Regions from separate parts of the Aureimonas sp. AU20 genome, predicted to be linked through region 2. Evidence: predicted binding sites of a transcription regulator. Region 2 holds the regulator's gene; each other region holds the start of a gene.
What was found. The regulator LexA, encoded in region 2, represses DNA repair genes until DNA is damaged. The targets are predictions, from matches to a motif close to TGTTCNNNNTGTGTTCNG.
Positions count from the first base shown of each region.

Region 1: the regulator LexA is predicted to act here: its motif matches at 4,281-4,298, upstream of M673_RS15065 (PA0069 family radical SAM protein).
Region 3: the regulator LexA is predicted to act here: its motif matches at 1,607-1,624, upstream of M673_RS02565 (ImuA family protein).

Region 1 covers NZ_CP006367.1:3,315,261-3,320,999, reverse strand. The annotation lists gene M673_RS15090 (F0F1 ATP synthase subunit A) at 1-444, shown strand, start outside; gene M673_RS15085 (F0F1 ATP synthase subunit C) at 517-741, shown strand; gene M673_RS15080 (F0F1 ATP synthase subunit B) at 815-1,423, shown strand; gene M673_RS15075 (F0F1 ATP synthase subunit B) at 1,436-1,918, shown strand; gene M673_RS15070 (ribonuclease HII) at 2,077-2,769, opposite strand; gene M673_RS15065 (PA0069 family radical SAM protein) at 3,059-4,159, opposite strand; gene M673_RS15060 (hypothetical protein) at 4,356-4,847, shown strand; gene moaB (molybdenum cofactor biosynthesis protein B) at 4,895-5,446, opposite strand; gene M673_RS15050 (4-(cytidine 5'-diphospho)-2-C-methyl-D-erythritol kinase) at 5,443-5,739, opposite strand, start outside.
Region 2 covers NZ_CP006367.1:2,457,607-2,463,345, forward strand. The annotation lists gene M673_RS10930 (ComEC/Rec2 family competence protein) at 1-1,953, shown strand, start outside; gene lexA (transcriptional repressor LexA) at 1,907-2,644, opposite strand; gene M673_RS10940 (molybdopterin molybdotransferase MoeA) at 2,716-3,939, opposite strand; gene moaC (cyclic pyranopterin monophosphate synthase MoaC) at 3,924-4,406, opposite strand; gene trpC (indole-3-glycerol phosphate synthase TrpC) at 4,403-5,212, opposite strand; gene trpD (anthranilate phosphoribosyltransferase) at 5,209-5,739, opposite strand, start outside.
Region 3 covers NZ_CP006367.1:571,140-576,878, forward strand. The annotation lists gene M673_RS02550 (hypothetical protein) at 1-143, shown strand, start outside; gene M673_RS02555 (TIGR02117 family protein) at 140-850, shown strand; gene M673_RS02560 (metallopeptidase family protein) at 929-1,351, opposite strand; gene M673_RS02565 (ImuA family protein) at 1,839-2,804, shown strand; gene M673_RS24010 (Y-family DNA polymerase) at 2,749-4,371, shown strand; gene M673_RS02575 (error-prone DNA polymerase) at 4,368-5,739, shown strand, end outside.

The sequences.
Region 1 (5,739 bases), 860 kb from region 2:
ATGTTCCCCTATTTCTTCACCGTCACCAGCCATCTGATCGTCACCTTCGCGCTCGCGATGCTGGTGATCGGCACGGTCGTGGTCTACGGCATCCGCAAGAACGGCCTCGGCTGGTTCAAGGTCTTCGTTCCCTCCGGCGTTCCAGGGGCGGTCCTGCCCTTCGTGGTGCTGATCGAGCTGATCTCGTTCCTGTCGCGCCCGATCTCGCTCTCGGTTCGTCTCTTCGCCAACATGCTGGCCGGCCACATCACGCTGAAGGTCTTCGCGGGCTTCGTGGTCTCGATGGGCAGCATGGGCGCGCTCGGCTTCCTCGGCGCTCTCCTGCCGCTCGTCATGACGGTGGGCATCACGGCGCTGGAGTTCCTGGTTGCCTTCCTGCAGGCCTATGTCTTCGCGATCCTGACCTGCATGTACCTCAACGACGCGGTTCACGTTCACCACTGACCGCTCTCCCCCTTTCGCGGACGCATGGCGCCGCGGATCCTACCCCCGCACGATCCAACCAAAGGAGTTCCCATGGACGCGGAAGCTGCACGTTACATCGGCGCTGGTCTCGCTTGCTTCGGCATGGCCGGCACCGCTCTCGCGCTCGGCAACATCTTCTCGAGCTTCCTCACGGGCGCCCTGCGCAACCCGTCGGCAGCCGATGGCCAGTTCGGTCGTCTCGTGTTCGGCTTCGCCGTGACGGAAGCTCTGGGCATTTTCTCGCTCCTGATCGCGCTCCTGCTGCTCTTCGTCTAAGCAGGTCGCATAAGGGATTGTGCAGCCGGCCGCCCCTGCTGGGGCGGCCGGACCCGTATCATCGGAGTCCGACATGTTCGTCACTCAGGCTTTCGCCCAGGTCCAATCGCCAGATGCAGGTCCGACCCTGATGGAAACACCCGTTCCGCCCACGGGCGAAGCGATCTCCGTGGAGCCCGGTCACCACGAGGAAGCCGGCTTCCCGCCGATGAACCCCGAGTTCTTCGCGTCGCAGATCCTCTGGCTCGCGATCACCTTCGGCGTGTTCTACTACGTCCTGTCCAAGACGATCGTGCCGCGCATCTCCACGGTTCTGGAGAACCGCCGCGAGCGCATCGCCCTCGATCTCCAGGCCGCCGAGCGCATGCGCCTCGACGCCGACGAGGCACAGGCCGCCTATGAGCAGGAACTCGCCTCCGCTCGCAAGAATTCCGCCCGCATCGCCACGGAAGCTCGCGACAAGGCGCGCGCCGATGCGGATGCGCAGCGCAAGACCATCGAGGCCGAACTCGACGGTCGCCTTGAAAGCGCCCAGGCTCGCATCGCCGAGGTGAAGACGCGCGCGCTCGCCGATGTCGGCACGATCGCCGAAGATGCGGCCGAAGCCATTCTCAACGACATTGCCGGCCTCGGCGTGTCGCGCGAGGACGTCTCCCACGCCGTCCGTTCCGTTCGTTCCTAAAAGGGCGTCGCCATGGCTTTCGACAATACGTTCTGGGCTCTCGTCGGCCTCATCCTCTTCCTGGCGCTGATCGCCTATCTCAAGGCGCCCTCGATCATGGCGAAGGCGCTCGACAAGCGCGCCGCGCAGATCCGTAACGAGATCGACGAGGCGCGCGAGCTGAAGGAAGAGGCCAAACAGCAGTTGGCCGAATACCAGCGCCGCCGCCGCGAGGCGGAGAGCGAGGCGCAGGAAATCCTCGCCGTCGCGCAGCGCGAGGCGCAGGGCATCGTCGCCGAGGCTCGCGCCAAGAGCGAAGACTACGTCGCTCGCCGTACGCAGGTTGCCGAGCAGAAGATCAAGCAGGCCGAGATCGAGGCAGTGTCCGAAGTCCGCGCTCGTGCGGTGGACATTGCCATCGAGGCGGCTACGCGCGTGATGACCGAGCGCAATGTCGGCGCCGACCCGCGCATCACCGACCAGTCGATCGCCGAAGTGCGCCGTCGTCTGAACTGATCCGCACCAATAGCTCTTGGATAAGACGAAGGCCGGCTGAAAAGCCGGCCTTTTTCGTTTGTCTGCGGAATGCCGGCAAGCGTCAAATCGGGAAGTGTGCAAACCCGCACCGATGCGATGGGGTTTGCACATGGGAGATGGCACGAGTGGGGCCTCGCCTAACCGTCCGACTCGCCTGCCAGCATGAGGGCTCGCACCGGCCCGAAGCTGCGCCGGTGATGCGGGCCAACGCCATGCTCGGCGAGCGCGGCACGATGGGCGGCCGTGGGATAGCCCATGTGCCGGCTGAAACCGTAGCGCGGGTCGCTCGCGCAAAGCGCGGTCATGAGCCGATCGCGCATGACCTTGGCGACGATTGACGCCGCCGCGATCGACACGCAGAGCGCATCTCCGCCGATCACCGCCGACCCGGCGCAGGGAAGGCCAAGCGGCACGTCGCGACCGTCGATCAAGGCGTGGTCGGGCCTGCTGGGAAGGGCAAACAGCGCGCGCCGCATGGCGAGGAACGTCGCTTGCCGGATGTTGAGCCGATCGATCTCAGCGGCACTGGCGCTGCCGAGGCCGACATCGGCCATATCGAGGATCGCCTCGAACAGGCGCTCGCGTTCACGGGCACCGAGCTTCTTGGAATCGTCCAGCCCTTCGGGAATGTGCCCGACGCGCAGAATCACCGCGCCGGCGACGACCGGTCCGGCGAGCGGACCGCGCCCGGCCTCGTCCACGCCGGCCACGCAGTGGACGCCTTTCTGCAGAAGGGCGGCCTCGCGCGCGAAATCCGGGCCGGGATGCGGCTCGGCGCGCCGGGCAGGGCGAGGGGGAAGGGGTGGAGAATCGGAGGAACGGCGAGCCATGGTGCGGCGAGACTCGCGCATTCTCCGATTCTCCTCAAGGCTCGCGAGCCGGGTGCGGACGGCGGGCGAGCGATCCGGCGTCGGGGACAAACGCCGGAACTGGTGCGGGTAGAACCCGAATGGTTTGATGTGCCTTCGGAATGGACATAGTGCCAGCACCGATCTGGCTGATCCGGTTCCGTTAGAGCTTCGTCATTGATGCGGACACACGCCCCGCATCAACTGAAAGCCCGCTTGCTGCCGCGAACGAAAGTCTCTGCTTTTCCAGCTCGCGGGTTTCGGTCGTCTCTCAGAGCAGCGACAGCTGGACGCCAGCGCCCTTGGGCGCCCTGAACAGGTCGGTGCGCAACTGGGTGCGCTCAAGGTTCAAGTCGAAGCGCCGGGCCGCCATTTCGAACCGATGCTTGATCTGCATGGCGTAGGGACCCTTGCCGGTCATCCGCTTGTTCCACTCCGCGTCATAGTCCTTACCACCGCGCATGGAGCGCAGGAGCGACAGGACATGCCGGTAGCGATCGGGATAGTGCTGCAGCAGCCATTCCTTGAAGAGCGGTGCGACCTCCAGCGGCAGGCGCAGAAGAACGTAGCCGACCTCGCGAGCGCCCGCTTCCGCCGCCGCTTCCAGAAGCCGCTCGATCTCCGAATCCGTCAGGCCCGGGATGATCGGCGCGGTCATCACCATGGTCGGCACGCCGGCCTTGGTGAGTTCGCGAACCGCTTCCAAACGCTTGGCGGGCGTCGCGGCGCGTGGCTCCATGGTTCGGGCGAGACGACGGTCGAGCGTCGTCACCGAGATCGCGACCTTGGCGAGGCCCTTGGCCGCCATTCGCGAAAGAATGTCGAGATCGCGCAGCACAAGGGCCGACTTCGTCACGATGCCAACCGGATGGTTGGCGGCCTCCAGCACTTCCAGCATGTCGCGCATGATGCGCCGCTCGCGCTCGATCGGCTGGTAGGGATCGGTGTTGGTGCCGATCGCGATGGCCTTCGGCTCGTAGCCGGCGCGGCCGATCTCTTCCTCCAGGAGTTCCGCAGCGTTGGGCTTTGCGAAAAGCTTGGTCTCGAAATCGAGCCCCGGCGAAAGGCCGACATAGTTGTGTGTCGGCCGGGCGAAGCAGTAGATGCACCCGTGCTCGCAGCCGCGATACGGGTTCACCGACCGGTCGAAGGAAATGTCGGGGGAGGTGTTGCGGGTGATGACCGTGCGGGCCATCTCCGTCTGCACCTCGGTCTTGAAACTCGGCAACTCGTCCATCGTCGCCCAGCCATCGTCGAAGACAGAGCGCGAGAAGGGCTCGAAGCGGCCCGTCGGGTTGATGCCCGCCGCGCGGCCGCGCCGACGCTCGAAGCCGATGCGAAGGCCGGACTGCGCCACGACATGATGCGCCATGTCGATGCCTTCGCGGCCGGTCAGGCCCAGGCTGTCGGTTCTCTCGAGGCTGCGGATCTCGGACATGGGACAAGCTTCCCTGTGGCTGCTCTCGTTGTGACCATAGTCCTATTCATCATATGAGAACATTTCAAGAACAAAATTGCGAATCCGCGCCGCTCTGGTCAGCGCGCTTCGGCTCGGTTAAGCCGGTTCCATGCTGAGCGTCCTTGTTTTCGATGCCGAAGACCCGCTGGAACTGACCCTGACCCTGTCCTCGCTGGTAACCGGCGTGGTCGAGGGTGTGCTACGCGATGTCGTGGTCGTGGACCCCCACGGCAAGGATGTTCTGGACGTCGCGGACCATGCGGGCTGCTCGGTGCGCTCGCTGGCCGAGTTGCGCCAGTCGGCCGCGATGCTGAAGGGCGAGTGGGTGCTGGTGCTGCGTGCGGGCGGCCGCTTGCCTGGAAACTGGCCGGAGCGCGCGGCGCATCACATCGAAAACCAGTTGCGTGAGAAGGCGCCGAGAGGCGGCCGCTTCGTGCTGCAAGTGGGGGATCGTGCGGGTTGGCGACGCTGGTTCGCCGCAAGGCCCAACGCGCGGCTGGTGCCGAAAGCGCATCTGGCGAAGCGTCTGGCTGCGGGAGTCGCGATCGGCAAGGCGGCCGAAGGCCTGCCCAGCGAGCGGCTGCGCAAGCGCGACGATTGAACGCCTAGCCCTGCCTCAGCCGATGGAGGAGCGGAGACGGCTGGCCCTCAGGCTGCCGCGCCGCCTTTGCGCCGGAGATGTTCGTCCAGGCGCGGCATGATCTCGACGAAGTTGCAGGGCTTGTGCCGGTAGTCGAGCTGGGGCTTCAGGATATGGTCCCAGGCGTCGCGACAGGCACCGGGCGAGCCGGGCAGGACGAAGACGAAGGTCGCGTTCACCACCCCGCCCGTGGCGCGGGACTGGATGGTCGATACGCCGATCGTCTCGAACGACACGCGATGGAACACGGCCGAGAACCCGTCCATGCGCTTTTCGAAGATCGGCTCCAGCGCCTCCGGCGTCACGTCGCGGCCGGTGAAGCCCGTGCCGCCCGTCGTGATGACGACGTCCACCTCCGGGTCCCTGGACCAGGTGAGCACCGTATTGCGAATGGCGTCCCGATCGTCCGGCACGATAGCGCGGGCGGCGAGGCGATGGCCTGCCTCGGTGAGGCGCGCGGCCAGCGTATCGCCGGAGCGATCATCCCCCGCCTTGCGCGTATCGGACACGGTAAGGACGGCGATGCCGAGCGGAAGAAAGAGGCGGTCAGGGGCGCTCATGGCCGGTCTCCGATCGGATCAACGCCGGTGGAGGCGATCCACCAGCCGGGATGGCGCGCGCGCAGCCGCACGGCCGCCTGCTCGGCCCGCGCCTCGTCCTCGAACAGGGCGAAGACGGTGGCGCCGGAGCCGGACATGCGGTGAAACAGCGGCTCTTCTGCGCGCAAGGCGTCGCACACGGCGGCAATGGCGGGCACGATGTGCCGCGCCGGGGCCTCCAGATCGTTGCGCGTGCCTGCGAGATAGTCGACCAAGGCGGCGAGGTCGATAAAGCCGTCCTCGTGCAGGGGAGG
Region 2 (5,739 bases):
GGCTTCGCCCTTGGGCTTAGCGCGAGTTGGATCGAGCTAAAGACAACCGACACGGTGATGCTCTCGGGAAATGCGACGGTTCGCATTTCCGGGCGTGTTCTGCTTCGCGAGCAGGACGATCGCGGGCGCTATCGCTATACGATCCAAGTTCTGGCAACGGAGCGCCCGCATCTCAGCCGGCCGCCGGAACGTGTACGCGTGCTCGTATCGAGCCGCCATGAGGCCCTGGCGATCGGCGCTCGCTATGAGGGCCTCGTGCGCCTGCAGCCGCCGGCAGGCCCTGCCTTTCCCGGTGGATATGACTTCGCTTTCATGCCCTATTTCGACGGCACCGGAGCCTTCGGCTACTCGCTCGGGCCGCCGAACCCCTCCGTGGAACCCGGGACGCTTGGAGTTTTCGAACACGTCGCCAAGCTGCGCCTGCTGATCGGCGATAGGATTCGCGCCGTGATGCCGGACGAGCGCGGCGCGGTCGCGGCGGCGCTCATCAATGGCGAGCGCGCCGGGATTCCCGACGACATCGAAGCCGCCTTGCGAGTGACCGGACTTGCCCATGTCCTGTCGATCTCCGGCTTTCACATGGCGCTGGTGGCGGGAATGACCATGCTGGCGGTGCGCTCAAGCATCGCCGCCTTTCCGTCGCTGGCGCTGCGCTGGCAGGCGCGCAAGATCGCGGCGGTCGCGGCGCTGGGCATCACCGGGTTCTACTTCCTACTGGCGGGTGACAACGCCGCAACCGAGCGATCCTTCGTCATGATCGCGATCATGCTGGGCGCGGTTCTGGTGGATCGACCGGCCCTGACCCTGCGCAATGTTGCGATTGCGGCCATGGTGGTCATGCTGATCTCGCCGCATGCACTGATGACCGCGACCTTCCAGATGTCGTTTGCCGCCACCGCCGCGCTGGTCGGGGCATATGGTGCCTATTCCCGGTGGTCGAAGGGGGTGGGCGACGATCTCTCGCCCTTGCGCACGCTGGCGCTGGTTGTGATCGGCGTGTTCGTGTCGTCTCTGATCGCCGGCGCGGCGACGGCGCCTTATGCGATCTACCACTTTCAGCGGGCCGCGCCCTTCGGCCTTCTCGCCAATGTCCTGGCGACGCCGATCTTCTCGTTCTGGATCATGCCGCTGGCCTTGGCGAGCGTCTGCCTGATGCCGCTCGGCCTTGAAAGCTTGGCGCTTGTGCCCATCGGCTGGGGGCTCGATCTCGTGTTCTGGATGGCAAAGGCGCTGGCCGCTGCCTTTCCAGACTATGGCGTCGGGCAGATCGGCAGCGTCAGCCTCATCTGCTTCACGGTCTGTCTGCTGCTGCTCTCGTTTTGCCAGAGCCATTTTCGATGGGCGGCGGTCGCCCCGCTGGTTCTCGGCCTTCTCCTCGTTCCTGCAGCCTCGCGTCCCGAATTCGTCATATCGGAGGACGCTCGGGACATTGCCGTGATCGGCGAGGATGGCCGGGTGATCGATCTTCGCAAACGCCCGAACCGCTTTGTGCACGATCAATGGAAGCGCGCCTACCAGTTGGCGCCTCTCGGCCGTTCGAAGGACGATCGAAAGACCTTCGAATGCAAGGAGCAGATTTGCCGTGCGAAGACCCGCTCCGGGCTCCGCGTTGCCTGGACCGATCAGTTGGAGAAGCTGGGAGAACTCTGCGACACGGCCGATATCGCCGTGGTCGCCCGCGCGCCTCGCATCGAATCCTGCCGCTCAGGTGCGAAACTTCTGACACTCCGCACACTGCGGCGCACAGGCGCGGTGGCTCTGGAGAGGCAGCGAGGCGGATGGGCGCTGCAGCCGTCCATTCCCCAGGCCTTCGAGGAATGGAACCAGCATCGCTCGGCGCCTTGGCCCGAACGAATGGGAGGCGAGAAGCCGGGCCAGAAAAAGCTGAAAGGCGCGCGGCCGCGCCCTAGTGATAGCGGCGGATCAGACCGACGAGACGACCCTGCACCTTGACCCGTCCCGCTTCCAAGACCCGCGTCTCGTAGGCGGGATTGGCGGCTTCCAACTCGACCATAGTGCCGCGACGACGGAAGCGCTTCAAGGTAGCCTCCTCCTCGTCGATGAGGGCCACGACGATCTCGCCGGCGGTTGCCGTCTCGGCCCGCTGGATCAGCACCGTGTCGCCGTCGAGAATGCCGGCTTCGACCATCGAATCGCCTTTCACCTCCAGAGCGTAATGCTCGCCCTGGCCGAACATCTCGATCGGGAGCGCGATGGAGCGGCTGTTCTGCTGGATTGCGGAAATAGGAACACCCGCAGCGATGCGGCCCATAACGGGAACGGGCATCGAGTCATTGGCAGCGTCCGCCGTCTCGCCGCTTCGCGCGGTGGCAGCCCGCCCCGGAAAGGGCAAAACCTGCCGCTCGATCGTCTCGCCTTGGGAAACCTTCGCGGTAGTTGACGCGGCGACCTGACCTTTACCGGCCATGGAATCGGGAAGCCGAACGACTTCAAGAGCACGGGCTCGGTTGGGAAGGCGGCGGATGAAGCCGCGTTCCTCCAGCGCCGTAATCAACCGGTGGATGCCGGATTTGGATTTCAGGTCCAGCGCTTCCTTCATCTCGTCGAAGGACGGGGGAACGCCGATCGACTGCAGGCGATCATGAATGAAGAGGAGCAATTCATGCTGCTTGCGGGTCAACATCGTTCGTATCCAACCAAAACAAAACCTGAACAAAGCCTATCTGTTCTGTTTGTGTTCTGCAAGGATGCCTGTCAAGCCAATCGCACGAACTCACAGGGATCGCCGGTCTCGCCAGGAGGAGCATAAGGTTGCCTGACGAGAAGCACCTCCGCTAGGGCGAAGACACTGAGGAGCGAGGAGTCCTGCCGATCGAACGGGACGATGCGGGGCTTGCCGTCTGTCTCCCCACTGATTCGGCCACGCATGAACTCGGCACGATGGTCGTTGGCAGAAGCGGGCGCTCCCAATACGCCCCTTTCATAGCCACCGTGCGCCGGGCGCCCGGCCAGCCGTTCGACCAGCGGCCGAAGAAACAATTCGGCGGTGACGAGGCTGGAGGCGGGGTTTCCCGGCAGACCTAGAAACCGCATCTCGCCGAAGCGTCCGGCCATCAGCGGCTTGCCGGGCCGCATGGCGACCTTCCAGAAATCGAGTTCCACTCCACACTCGCGAAAGACCGGCGCGACGAGGTCGTGATCTCCGACCGAGGCGCCGCCGATCGTCACGAAGGCATCCACTTCATCGCGCCTGGCCCGGTCGAGCACGGCGGCAAGCGCCGAGCGGTCGTCCGCGACAATGCCATAGGACAAAGCCTCTCCGCCCGACGCTTCCACCATCGCGGCAATTCCGAATCCGTTGGACGCCACGATCTGCGCCGGGCCGGGGCGCGTGCCGGGCAGAACCAATTCGCTGCCGGTCATCAGAATGGCGACGCGCGGGCGCCGACAAACCTCGACCTCCGCGTGACCGCCGCTCGCCGCCAGCGCGATACTGGCAGGGCGAAAGATCGTGCCGGCCCGGAGAAGCGGCGCACCCTCTCGAAAGTCATTGCCCGCCGGGCGAATATGGCGGCCGGGCGTGACCGGCTCGCGGACGAGCACCGTCTCCGAGTCGGGACGCTCGGTATTCTCCTGGATGACGACGGCATCCGCGCCTTGCGGCGCGGGTGCGCCGGTGAAGATGCGAACCGCCTCGCCAGCACGCAAAATGCCTTCGAACGCCGCGCCGGCGGCCGATTCTCCGATGAGACGCAGTCGCGTTTCACCAGCGCTTAAGTCGCTGGCAAGGACGGCATATCCGTCCATCGCGGAGGCATCAAAAGAAGGCTGGGTCAGGAGGGCCGAGAGATCGCTCGCCAGCCGACGCCCGGCGAGCCTCCGCAGATCCACCCGCTCGGTTTGCACCACCGGCGAGACGTCGAACAGGAGCCGCTCGCGCGCCTCCTCGACCGGCAGCAAACTCAAGCGGCGCTCCAAGTGCCGGAACGGCCGCCCGTCTTCTCCATGAGACGGATCTGGCTGATCGTCATGTCGCGGTCCACCGCCTTCGCCATGTCGTAGATCGTGAGGCAGGCGATGGACACGGCGGTCAGCGCTTCCATTTCGATCCCCGTCTTGCCGGATACCCGGCACGTCGCGGAGACGCGGATGCCGGGCAGGGCCGGTTCGTACTCCAGATCGAGGGAGACCTTCTCCAGCATCAGCGGGTGGCAAAGCGGAATCAGTTCGTGGGTCTTCTTCGCGCCCATGATGCCGGCTATGCGCGCGATCGCGATCACGTCGCCCTTTTTGGCACTGCCCTGCCGAATCATCTCCAGCGTTTCCGCCCGCATCAGGACGAGGCCTTCGGCCCGCGCCGTGCGGACCGTCTCGGGCTTGTCACCGACATCGACCATGCGGGCCGAGCCGTCCGCATCGAGATGAGTCAGCGAAACCTCGCTCATGCCGCTTCCGCCGCTGCGCCGAAGAGCAGCTTGCGAGTGGCCATTTCCACGTCGCTTTGCCGCATCAGGCTCTCGCCGACGAGGAAGGTGCGAATGTTCGCACCGGCGAGGCGCACGCAATCCTCATGCGTCGAGATCGCGCTCTCACCGACGAGGATGCGATCCGCCGGAATGAGCCTGGCGATCCGCTCGCTCGTGGACAGGTCGGTTTCGAACGTGCGCAGATTGCGGTTGTTGATGCCGAAAAGCGGTGAACGCAGCTTGAGCGCGCGTTCGGCCTCGGCCTCGTCATGAACTTCGAGAAGGACGTCCATCCCATGCGCGAAAGCGCTGGCTTCGAGCTCGGCTGCCAGCGCATCGTCCACGGCCGCGAGAATGATGAGGATCGCATCGGCACCCCAGGCGCGCGCTTCCGCGACCTGATAGGTGTCGAACATGAAGTCCTTGCGCAAGGCGGGCAAGGCGGTTGCGTTGCGAGCCTCAGTCAAGAAGCCCGGCGCACCCTGAAAGGACGGTGTGTCCGTCAGCACGCTGAGGCAGGCGGCTCCGCCTCGGTCATAGGACTGGGCAATCGACACGGGATCGAAGTCGGGGCGGATCAGACCCTTGGAAGGACTGGCCTTCTTCACCTCGGCGATCAAGGCAAACTGTCCGTCCGCATGCTTGCGCCGCACCGCCTCGGCGAAGCCGCGCGGGGGCAGACCCACCCGAATGGCGTCTTCAAGGGACGACAGGGAAACCTCGCGCTTCGCCTTGGCGATCTCGTCGCGCTTGTAAGCTTCGATCTTGGTGAGGATATCGCTCAAGCGCCTGCTCTCCGCATGGATTGGGACACCGTGACAAGCCTGGACAACGCGTCTGCGGCAGCGCCCCCTGCCAAGGACATTTGCGCCAGCGCCACGCCCTCTTCAAGGCTCGCGGCCTTGTCCGCGACTACCAGGGCACCCGCCGCGTTCAGAAGCACGATATCGCGATAGGCGCTCGGCTCGTTGGCGAGAACCCGGCGAAGCGCCTCGGCATTGTGCTCGGCATCACCGCCGATCAACTCTGCCATGGGGTGTTCGGGCAGGCCGGCGTCGCCGGCGCGAAGCACGGTCTGCCGAACTTCGCCGTCTTCCAGAACGGCGATCCGCGTTTCACCACAGACCGTCATCTCGTCCAACCCGTCGCCATGCACGACCCAGGCCTTCTCCGCGCCGAGCGCCTTCAGAGCTTCGGCGACGGGAACGACCCACTCGGGCGCGAAGACGCCCAGCAGAAGGCGCTTCACGCCGGCCGGATTGGCCAGGGGGCCAAGGAGATTGAAGATCGTGCGGGTGCCAAGTTCCACACG
Region 3 (5,739 bases), 1.9 Mb from region 2:
TGGATGGGCTGGAGCGGGGCACTGAGGGTCTTCGCGAGGGCGCGGAGGGTCTGCGCCGTGGCATGGAGGGCCTGCGCCGGGGTCAGGAGGCTTTGCGCCGCGCCGAGGAGGCCATGCGGCGCCGGGGGCCGAAGGGCTCTTGAAGCGCTGGCTCGGCGCCGGCCTCGCTCTGCTTCTCGCCCTTGCGGCTGTCTTTTCGGGGCTGGCGCTTCTGGCGCTTGTCGTCCCCCGCGCGCCCAGCGTCGGCTTCGCGCCGCCGGGGCCGGGCGAGGCGAGCGTCGTGGTGGTGCTTGCCGCCAATCCCATCCACACCGACATTCTCCTGCCCGCGACCCCCGCGCTTCTCACCCGCTTCGGCTTCCTGGCGCGGGACGGCCTGCCCCTGGACGACCCGCGCGTCGGCGCCATCGCGGTGGGCTGGGGCGGGCGCGCCTTCTATACGCAGACGCCGGAATGGCGCGACCTCTCGCTGGACGCGCTCTGGCGATCCTTCACCTATGACCGCTCGGTGCTCCACCTTTCGCTCGCCCCCGCGCTCGCCGGCACGGAGCCGGGCCTGCGCCCCGTCACCTTGAGCGAGCCGGCCTATGAAGCGCTCCTACGTTTCGTGGAGGCGAGCTTCGAGCCCGACCCCAATTCCGGCGGCGGCCCCTGGCTCCTGCCGGGCTTCGCCTACAGCCCCTATGACCGCTTCTACGAGGCGCGCGGCGGCTTCAACCTCCTGTTCGGCTGCAACACCTGGACCGCCGAGGCCCTGCGCCACGCGGGCCTTCGAACCAGCCTCTGGTCCCCCCTCCCGCCCCTCCTGCTCTGGGGGCTGGATCTCCACGGCGCGCAGAGTGGAGGCTGAGAGCTGTCTATTGAAGTGCCGCCCTCGTTTCGGAAGATAGGCGCGCAGGTGGCCGGCAGTGATGGCACCTAAGCCGGCTTAGTCCGCCTGCGCCTCCAGCGCTTCCATGTCGTCGTCCGACAGGCCGAAATGGTGGCCGATCTCGTGGATCAGGACGTGGGCGACCAGCGTGCCCAGCGATTCCTCGTGCTCGGCCCAATAGTCAAGGATCGGGCGGCGGTAGAGGAGGATGCGGTTCGGCATCTCGCCGGTGGAACTCACCGCCATCGCGGCCACCGGCCGGCCTTCGAACAGGCCGAGAATGTCGAACGGGCTTTCGAGGTTCATCGCCTCCACCACCTCGTCGTCGGGAAAGTCGGCGACATGGAAGCGGATTTCGCCGGACAGGGCGCGAAACTCCGGCGGCAGCGACGCATAGGCGTCCAGCGCCAGCGATTCGATCTCCTCCAGGCTCGGCGCCATGCGCCGGCCCCAGTCCTTGGCCTGATCGAGCTGAGCCATCCCCGTCCTTCCCTGATGTCCGCCCGGCCTTGCCGATGCGGCGGTCCGTGCCCTTCCGCTCTTCGTGACATATCGCACCGTCGCCCGCGAGCCTGCCGCGCTTCACGAAGGCGCGGGGCCGTGCCCTGTCCACATCCCAGCCCTGCAAACGCCTTTTGAGCCCAGTGGTTTTCCACAGGCGGCCGTCAGGAGTGTGGAAGGAAAATAATCCAGACCCCGGCACGATTGACTCGCGGGGAGGCCTCTGGAATCCATAGGAACATAAAGTGAACAGATGCCGTTTCGGACGGTGCCGCTCGGCGGCGAGACAGGCTGTCCGAAGGAGAAGACCATGCTGGCGGCGAAACCGGAAACCGCGTCCCCCGATACGCCGGAGCCCATCCGTTCCTTCCAGAAAAGCTCGATAAAATCAAGACTTGGCCCCTGCGGCGCGTTATCCGACGAGCTGCTGAGCGAGGGAAAAAGCGAGGAGGGAGCACCGGCGCCGATGCCGCGCCTCGGTGATCTGCGCGCGGTGATTCGGCGAATCGAGGATCGCGCGCCGCCACGCTGGAGCGAGCGGGGGACGGGCGATGCGGGGTCCGAACAGGGTGGCGAGGGGGAGGAATTTTGTCCTGCCGTGCCTGTGTGCCCGCTCGGTTTTGCCGAGATCGACGATCGGCTCGGCGGCGGCTTTCCCGAGGCCGGCCTGTCGGAGCTGCGGGTTGAGGCGGTGCGCGATGCCGGGGCGGGCCTTGGCTTCGCGTTGGCGCTGGCCGTGCTGCTCGGCGCCACGGCGCGCCGACCGCTGGTCTGGATCGCGCCGGCCGCGACGCTCACCGATGCCGGCTATCCCTACCGGCCCGGGCTGGCCGGCTTCGGGCTCGACCCGGCCGCGCTCGTCATGGTGCGCGCCCGCCGGCTGGAGGAAGCGCTCTGGGCGGCGGAGGAGGCGGCACGCTCCGGCGCCCCGGCGCTGACGCTGCTCGAAGTGCAGAACAACCCGGCCCAGCTCTCGCTGGAGGGCTCGCGCCGCCTCCATTGGCGCTCGCGCGCCGCCGGGCGGCCGGTGGTGGTGCTGCGCCAAGGCGGCTTTGCCGAATCCACCGCCGCGCCGCTGCGCCTGCGCCTCGCGGCCGGCCCCGCCGCTGACACCCCCCGCAGCGGGGTCGGGCTGGAGGCGCAGCGCCTCGTCGGCGCGCCCGCCTTCACCGTCTCGATCGAGAAATCCCGCGATGGCCGCCTTGGCCAAGTCTGTCTGGAGTGGAACCCCCATGAGCGTCGATTCGAAACGATCCGTCCCGCCGCGCTTTCTCGGCCTGTTCTTTCCACGCCTCCCGACGGACCGGCTGCGCCGGCAGCGGTTCGGCCGCTCATGGCGCCTGGAGAAGGAGGGGCGCCTGGAGCAGGAGGGGCGCGTGGAGAAGGAAGCGTGCGGGACGGCGCCCGCGAGCCGCGCCGCCGCGCATCCTGACGCGGGTTTTCCCCAGCCGCTGCTGACGCCGCGCCTGGGAGCGGGCAACGGCCACCGCCCGCCCGCCGCGCTGCCGCTGGCCACCCTGCGCCCCTCGCAGCGCGAGGTCGTGGAAGGCGCGGAAGGAGAACTCGCCCCGCTCGCGCTGTTCGAGCGCCAGGGCGGGGCGGACCGGCTGGCGGCCTTGTGCGAACTGGCCGCCGGCCTCGGGCTGCGGCCGGGCCTCGGCCTTGCCGAAGCGCGGGCGCGCTTTCCCGAACTGGAACTCTGCGACATGGACCGAGGGGCCGACCGCCAGCTTCTGGAAGCGCTGGCGGACGCGGCCGAGCGCTACACGCCGCTGGTCGCGCGCGACGGGCGGCAGGGCCTCGTGCTCGACATTTCGGGCTGCGCCCATCTCTTCGGCGGCGAGGCGGCCTTGTGCCGCGAAGTGGCGCTGCGCTTCGGGGCGCAGGGCTTCGCGCTCGGCTGGGGCCTCGCCTCGCAGCCCGCGCTTGCCGGCGCCCTGGCGCGCCACCGGCCCGGCGTCAGCGTGGCGGCGGGGGAGGAGGCGTCGGCGGTCTCCGCTCTGCCCATCCAGGCTCTGCGGATCGATGCCGAGGAACGCGCCCGGCTCGGGCGCCTCGGCCTCGCGACGGTGGGCGATCTCCTGGCCCTGCCGCGCGCCTCGCTGGCGCGCCGCTTCGGCGAGGCGCTGCTCGCCCGGCTCGACGCGCTCACCGGCCGGCATCGTCGCCCGATCGAGCCGCGCCGCTACGTCGCCCCGCTCGGGCGCGAGCGCCTCCTGTTCGAACCCGTTAGCCTCGCCGACGACATCCTGCGCCTCGTGCGCCATCTCGCCGGGCATCTGAGGCCCGATCTGGAGGCGCGGGGCGAGGGCGCGCGGCGGCTGGAGCTTGCGTTGTTCCGTGTCGACGGGCGGGTGGAGCGGCTGGAGGTTCGCAGCGCCCGGCCCCTGCGCGCGCCCGAGCGCATCGAGCGCCTGTTCGCCGAACGGCTGAAATCGATCAGCGACGATCTCGACGCCGGCTTCGGCTACGATCTCCTGCGCCTGTCGGTGATGGAAACCGAGGCGATGGACGACCGGCAGACGAGCCTGACGGAGGAGGACGGGCCCGGCGGCGGCGAGGCGCTGGCCGATCTTCTCGACCGCCTGTCCACCCGGCTGGGCGAGGCGGCGATCTTCTCGCTGGAGCCCGACGAGAGCCACCGGCCGGAGCGCGCGCAGCACCGCGTCCAATGGCTGAGCGCATCGGGCGCGATAGAAGGCGAAGTGCCGCTGTCGCCCCGGCCCTTGCGCCTTCTCGTGCCGCCCGAGCCGGTCAGCGCCACGGCCGAGGTGCCGGACGGGCCGATCCGCCAGTTTCTCTGGCGCCGCGCGCATTACCGCGTCGGGCGGATCGAGGGGCCGGAGCGCATCGCGCCCGAATGGTGGCGCGCCGACGCCGTGCCGGAGCGCGACTATTACCGCATCGAGGACGAGGGCGGCCGGCGCTACTGGATGTTCCGCGAAGGGGGGCGGCCGGACGGCGCCTCCGGCTGGTTCCTGCACGGCCTCTTCGCGTGAGCGGCAAGGGGCTCCTTGCGCCCGGCCCGGGCTTTTGCGAGATCGGCGCAGCCTCGACCTTTTCGTTTCTGCGCGGCGTGTCGCAGCCGGGCGAGATGGTGGTGGCGGCCAAGGCCCTGGCGCTGGGCGGCCTGGGGCTGGCCGACCGCAACACGCTGGCCGGCGTGGTGCGGGCCTATGGGCAGGCGGAACTGGCCGAGATGCCCTTTCGCCCCGGCGCGCGGCTGGTGTTTCGCGACGAGACGCCCGACCTCTTCGCCTATCCCCGCGACCGCGCCGCCTGGGGCCGGCTTTGCCGGCTGTTGACGGTCGGAAACCTGCGCGCGCCCAAGGGCGAGTGCCATCTTGATCTGGCCGATCTCCTCGAATGGGGAGAGGGGCTGAACCTGGCGCTTCTCGCCCCAGACGCTTTGGGCGGCGACGAGGCGACGAGCGGCGAGGCCGAGCGGCGCCTGCGCACGGCGTTGAACCCGCTGGCGCACGCCTTTCCCGGCGCGCTGCGCCTGGCCCTCGCGCCCCGGCTCGACGGCGGCGACCGGCGCCGCCTCGCTCGCGCGCAAATCCTGGCCAAGGCCTGCCGCGCGCCGCTTCTGGCCACCAACGACGCGTTCTATCACGGCGAGGACCGGCGCCCCTTGAGCGATGTTGTCACCGGCATTCGCGAGCATGTGCCGCTGGCGCAGGCCGGCTTTCGTCTGGCCCGCAACGCCGAGCGGCGGCTGAAGCACGAGGGCGAAATGCTGCGCCTGTTTCGCGGCTTCGAGGGGGCGATCGGCGAGGCCCGGCGCTTTTTCGAGGAGCTCGGCTTCGATCTCGCCAGCCTGAAATACGACTATCCCGACGAGGCGCTGGGCCTTTCCGTTTCACCGGGCGAGGAGCTTCGGCGTCTGGCGCGCGAAGGGGCGGTGCGCCGCTACCATCCCAAGCCCGTGCCGGATAGCATCTGGAGCCGGATCGAGACCGAGATGGCGCTGATCGAGAAGAAGAAATACGAGCCCTATTTCCTCACCGTCCACCGCATCGTCGACGCCGCGCGGGAGATGAAGATCCTCTGCCAGGGGCGCGGCTCGGCGGCCAATTCCGTGGTCTGCTACTGCCTCGGCGTGACGGAGGTGCATCCCGACAAGGCCGGCCTCCTGTTCGACCGCTTCATCTCGGCCGACCGGGACGAGCCGCCCGACATCGACATCGATTTCGAGCACGAGCGGCGCGACGAGGTGATCCGCTGGATCTACGATTTCTACGGCCGGGACTCGGCCGCGATCGCCGCCACCGTCATCACCTATCGCGCCCGCTCGGCGGCGCGCGAGGTCGGCCAGTGCTTCGGCCTGTCGGAGGACGCGCTGAGCGCCCTGTCCGGCTCGGTCT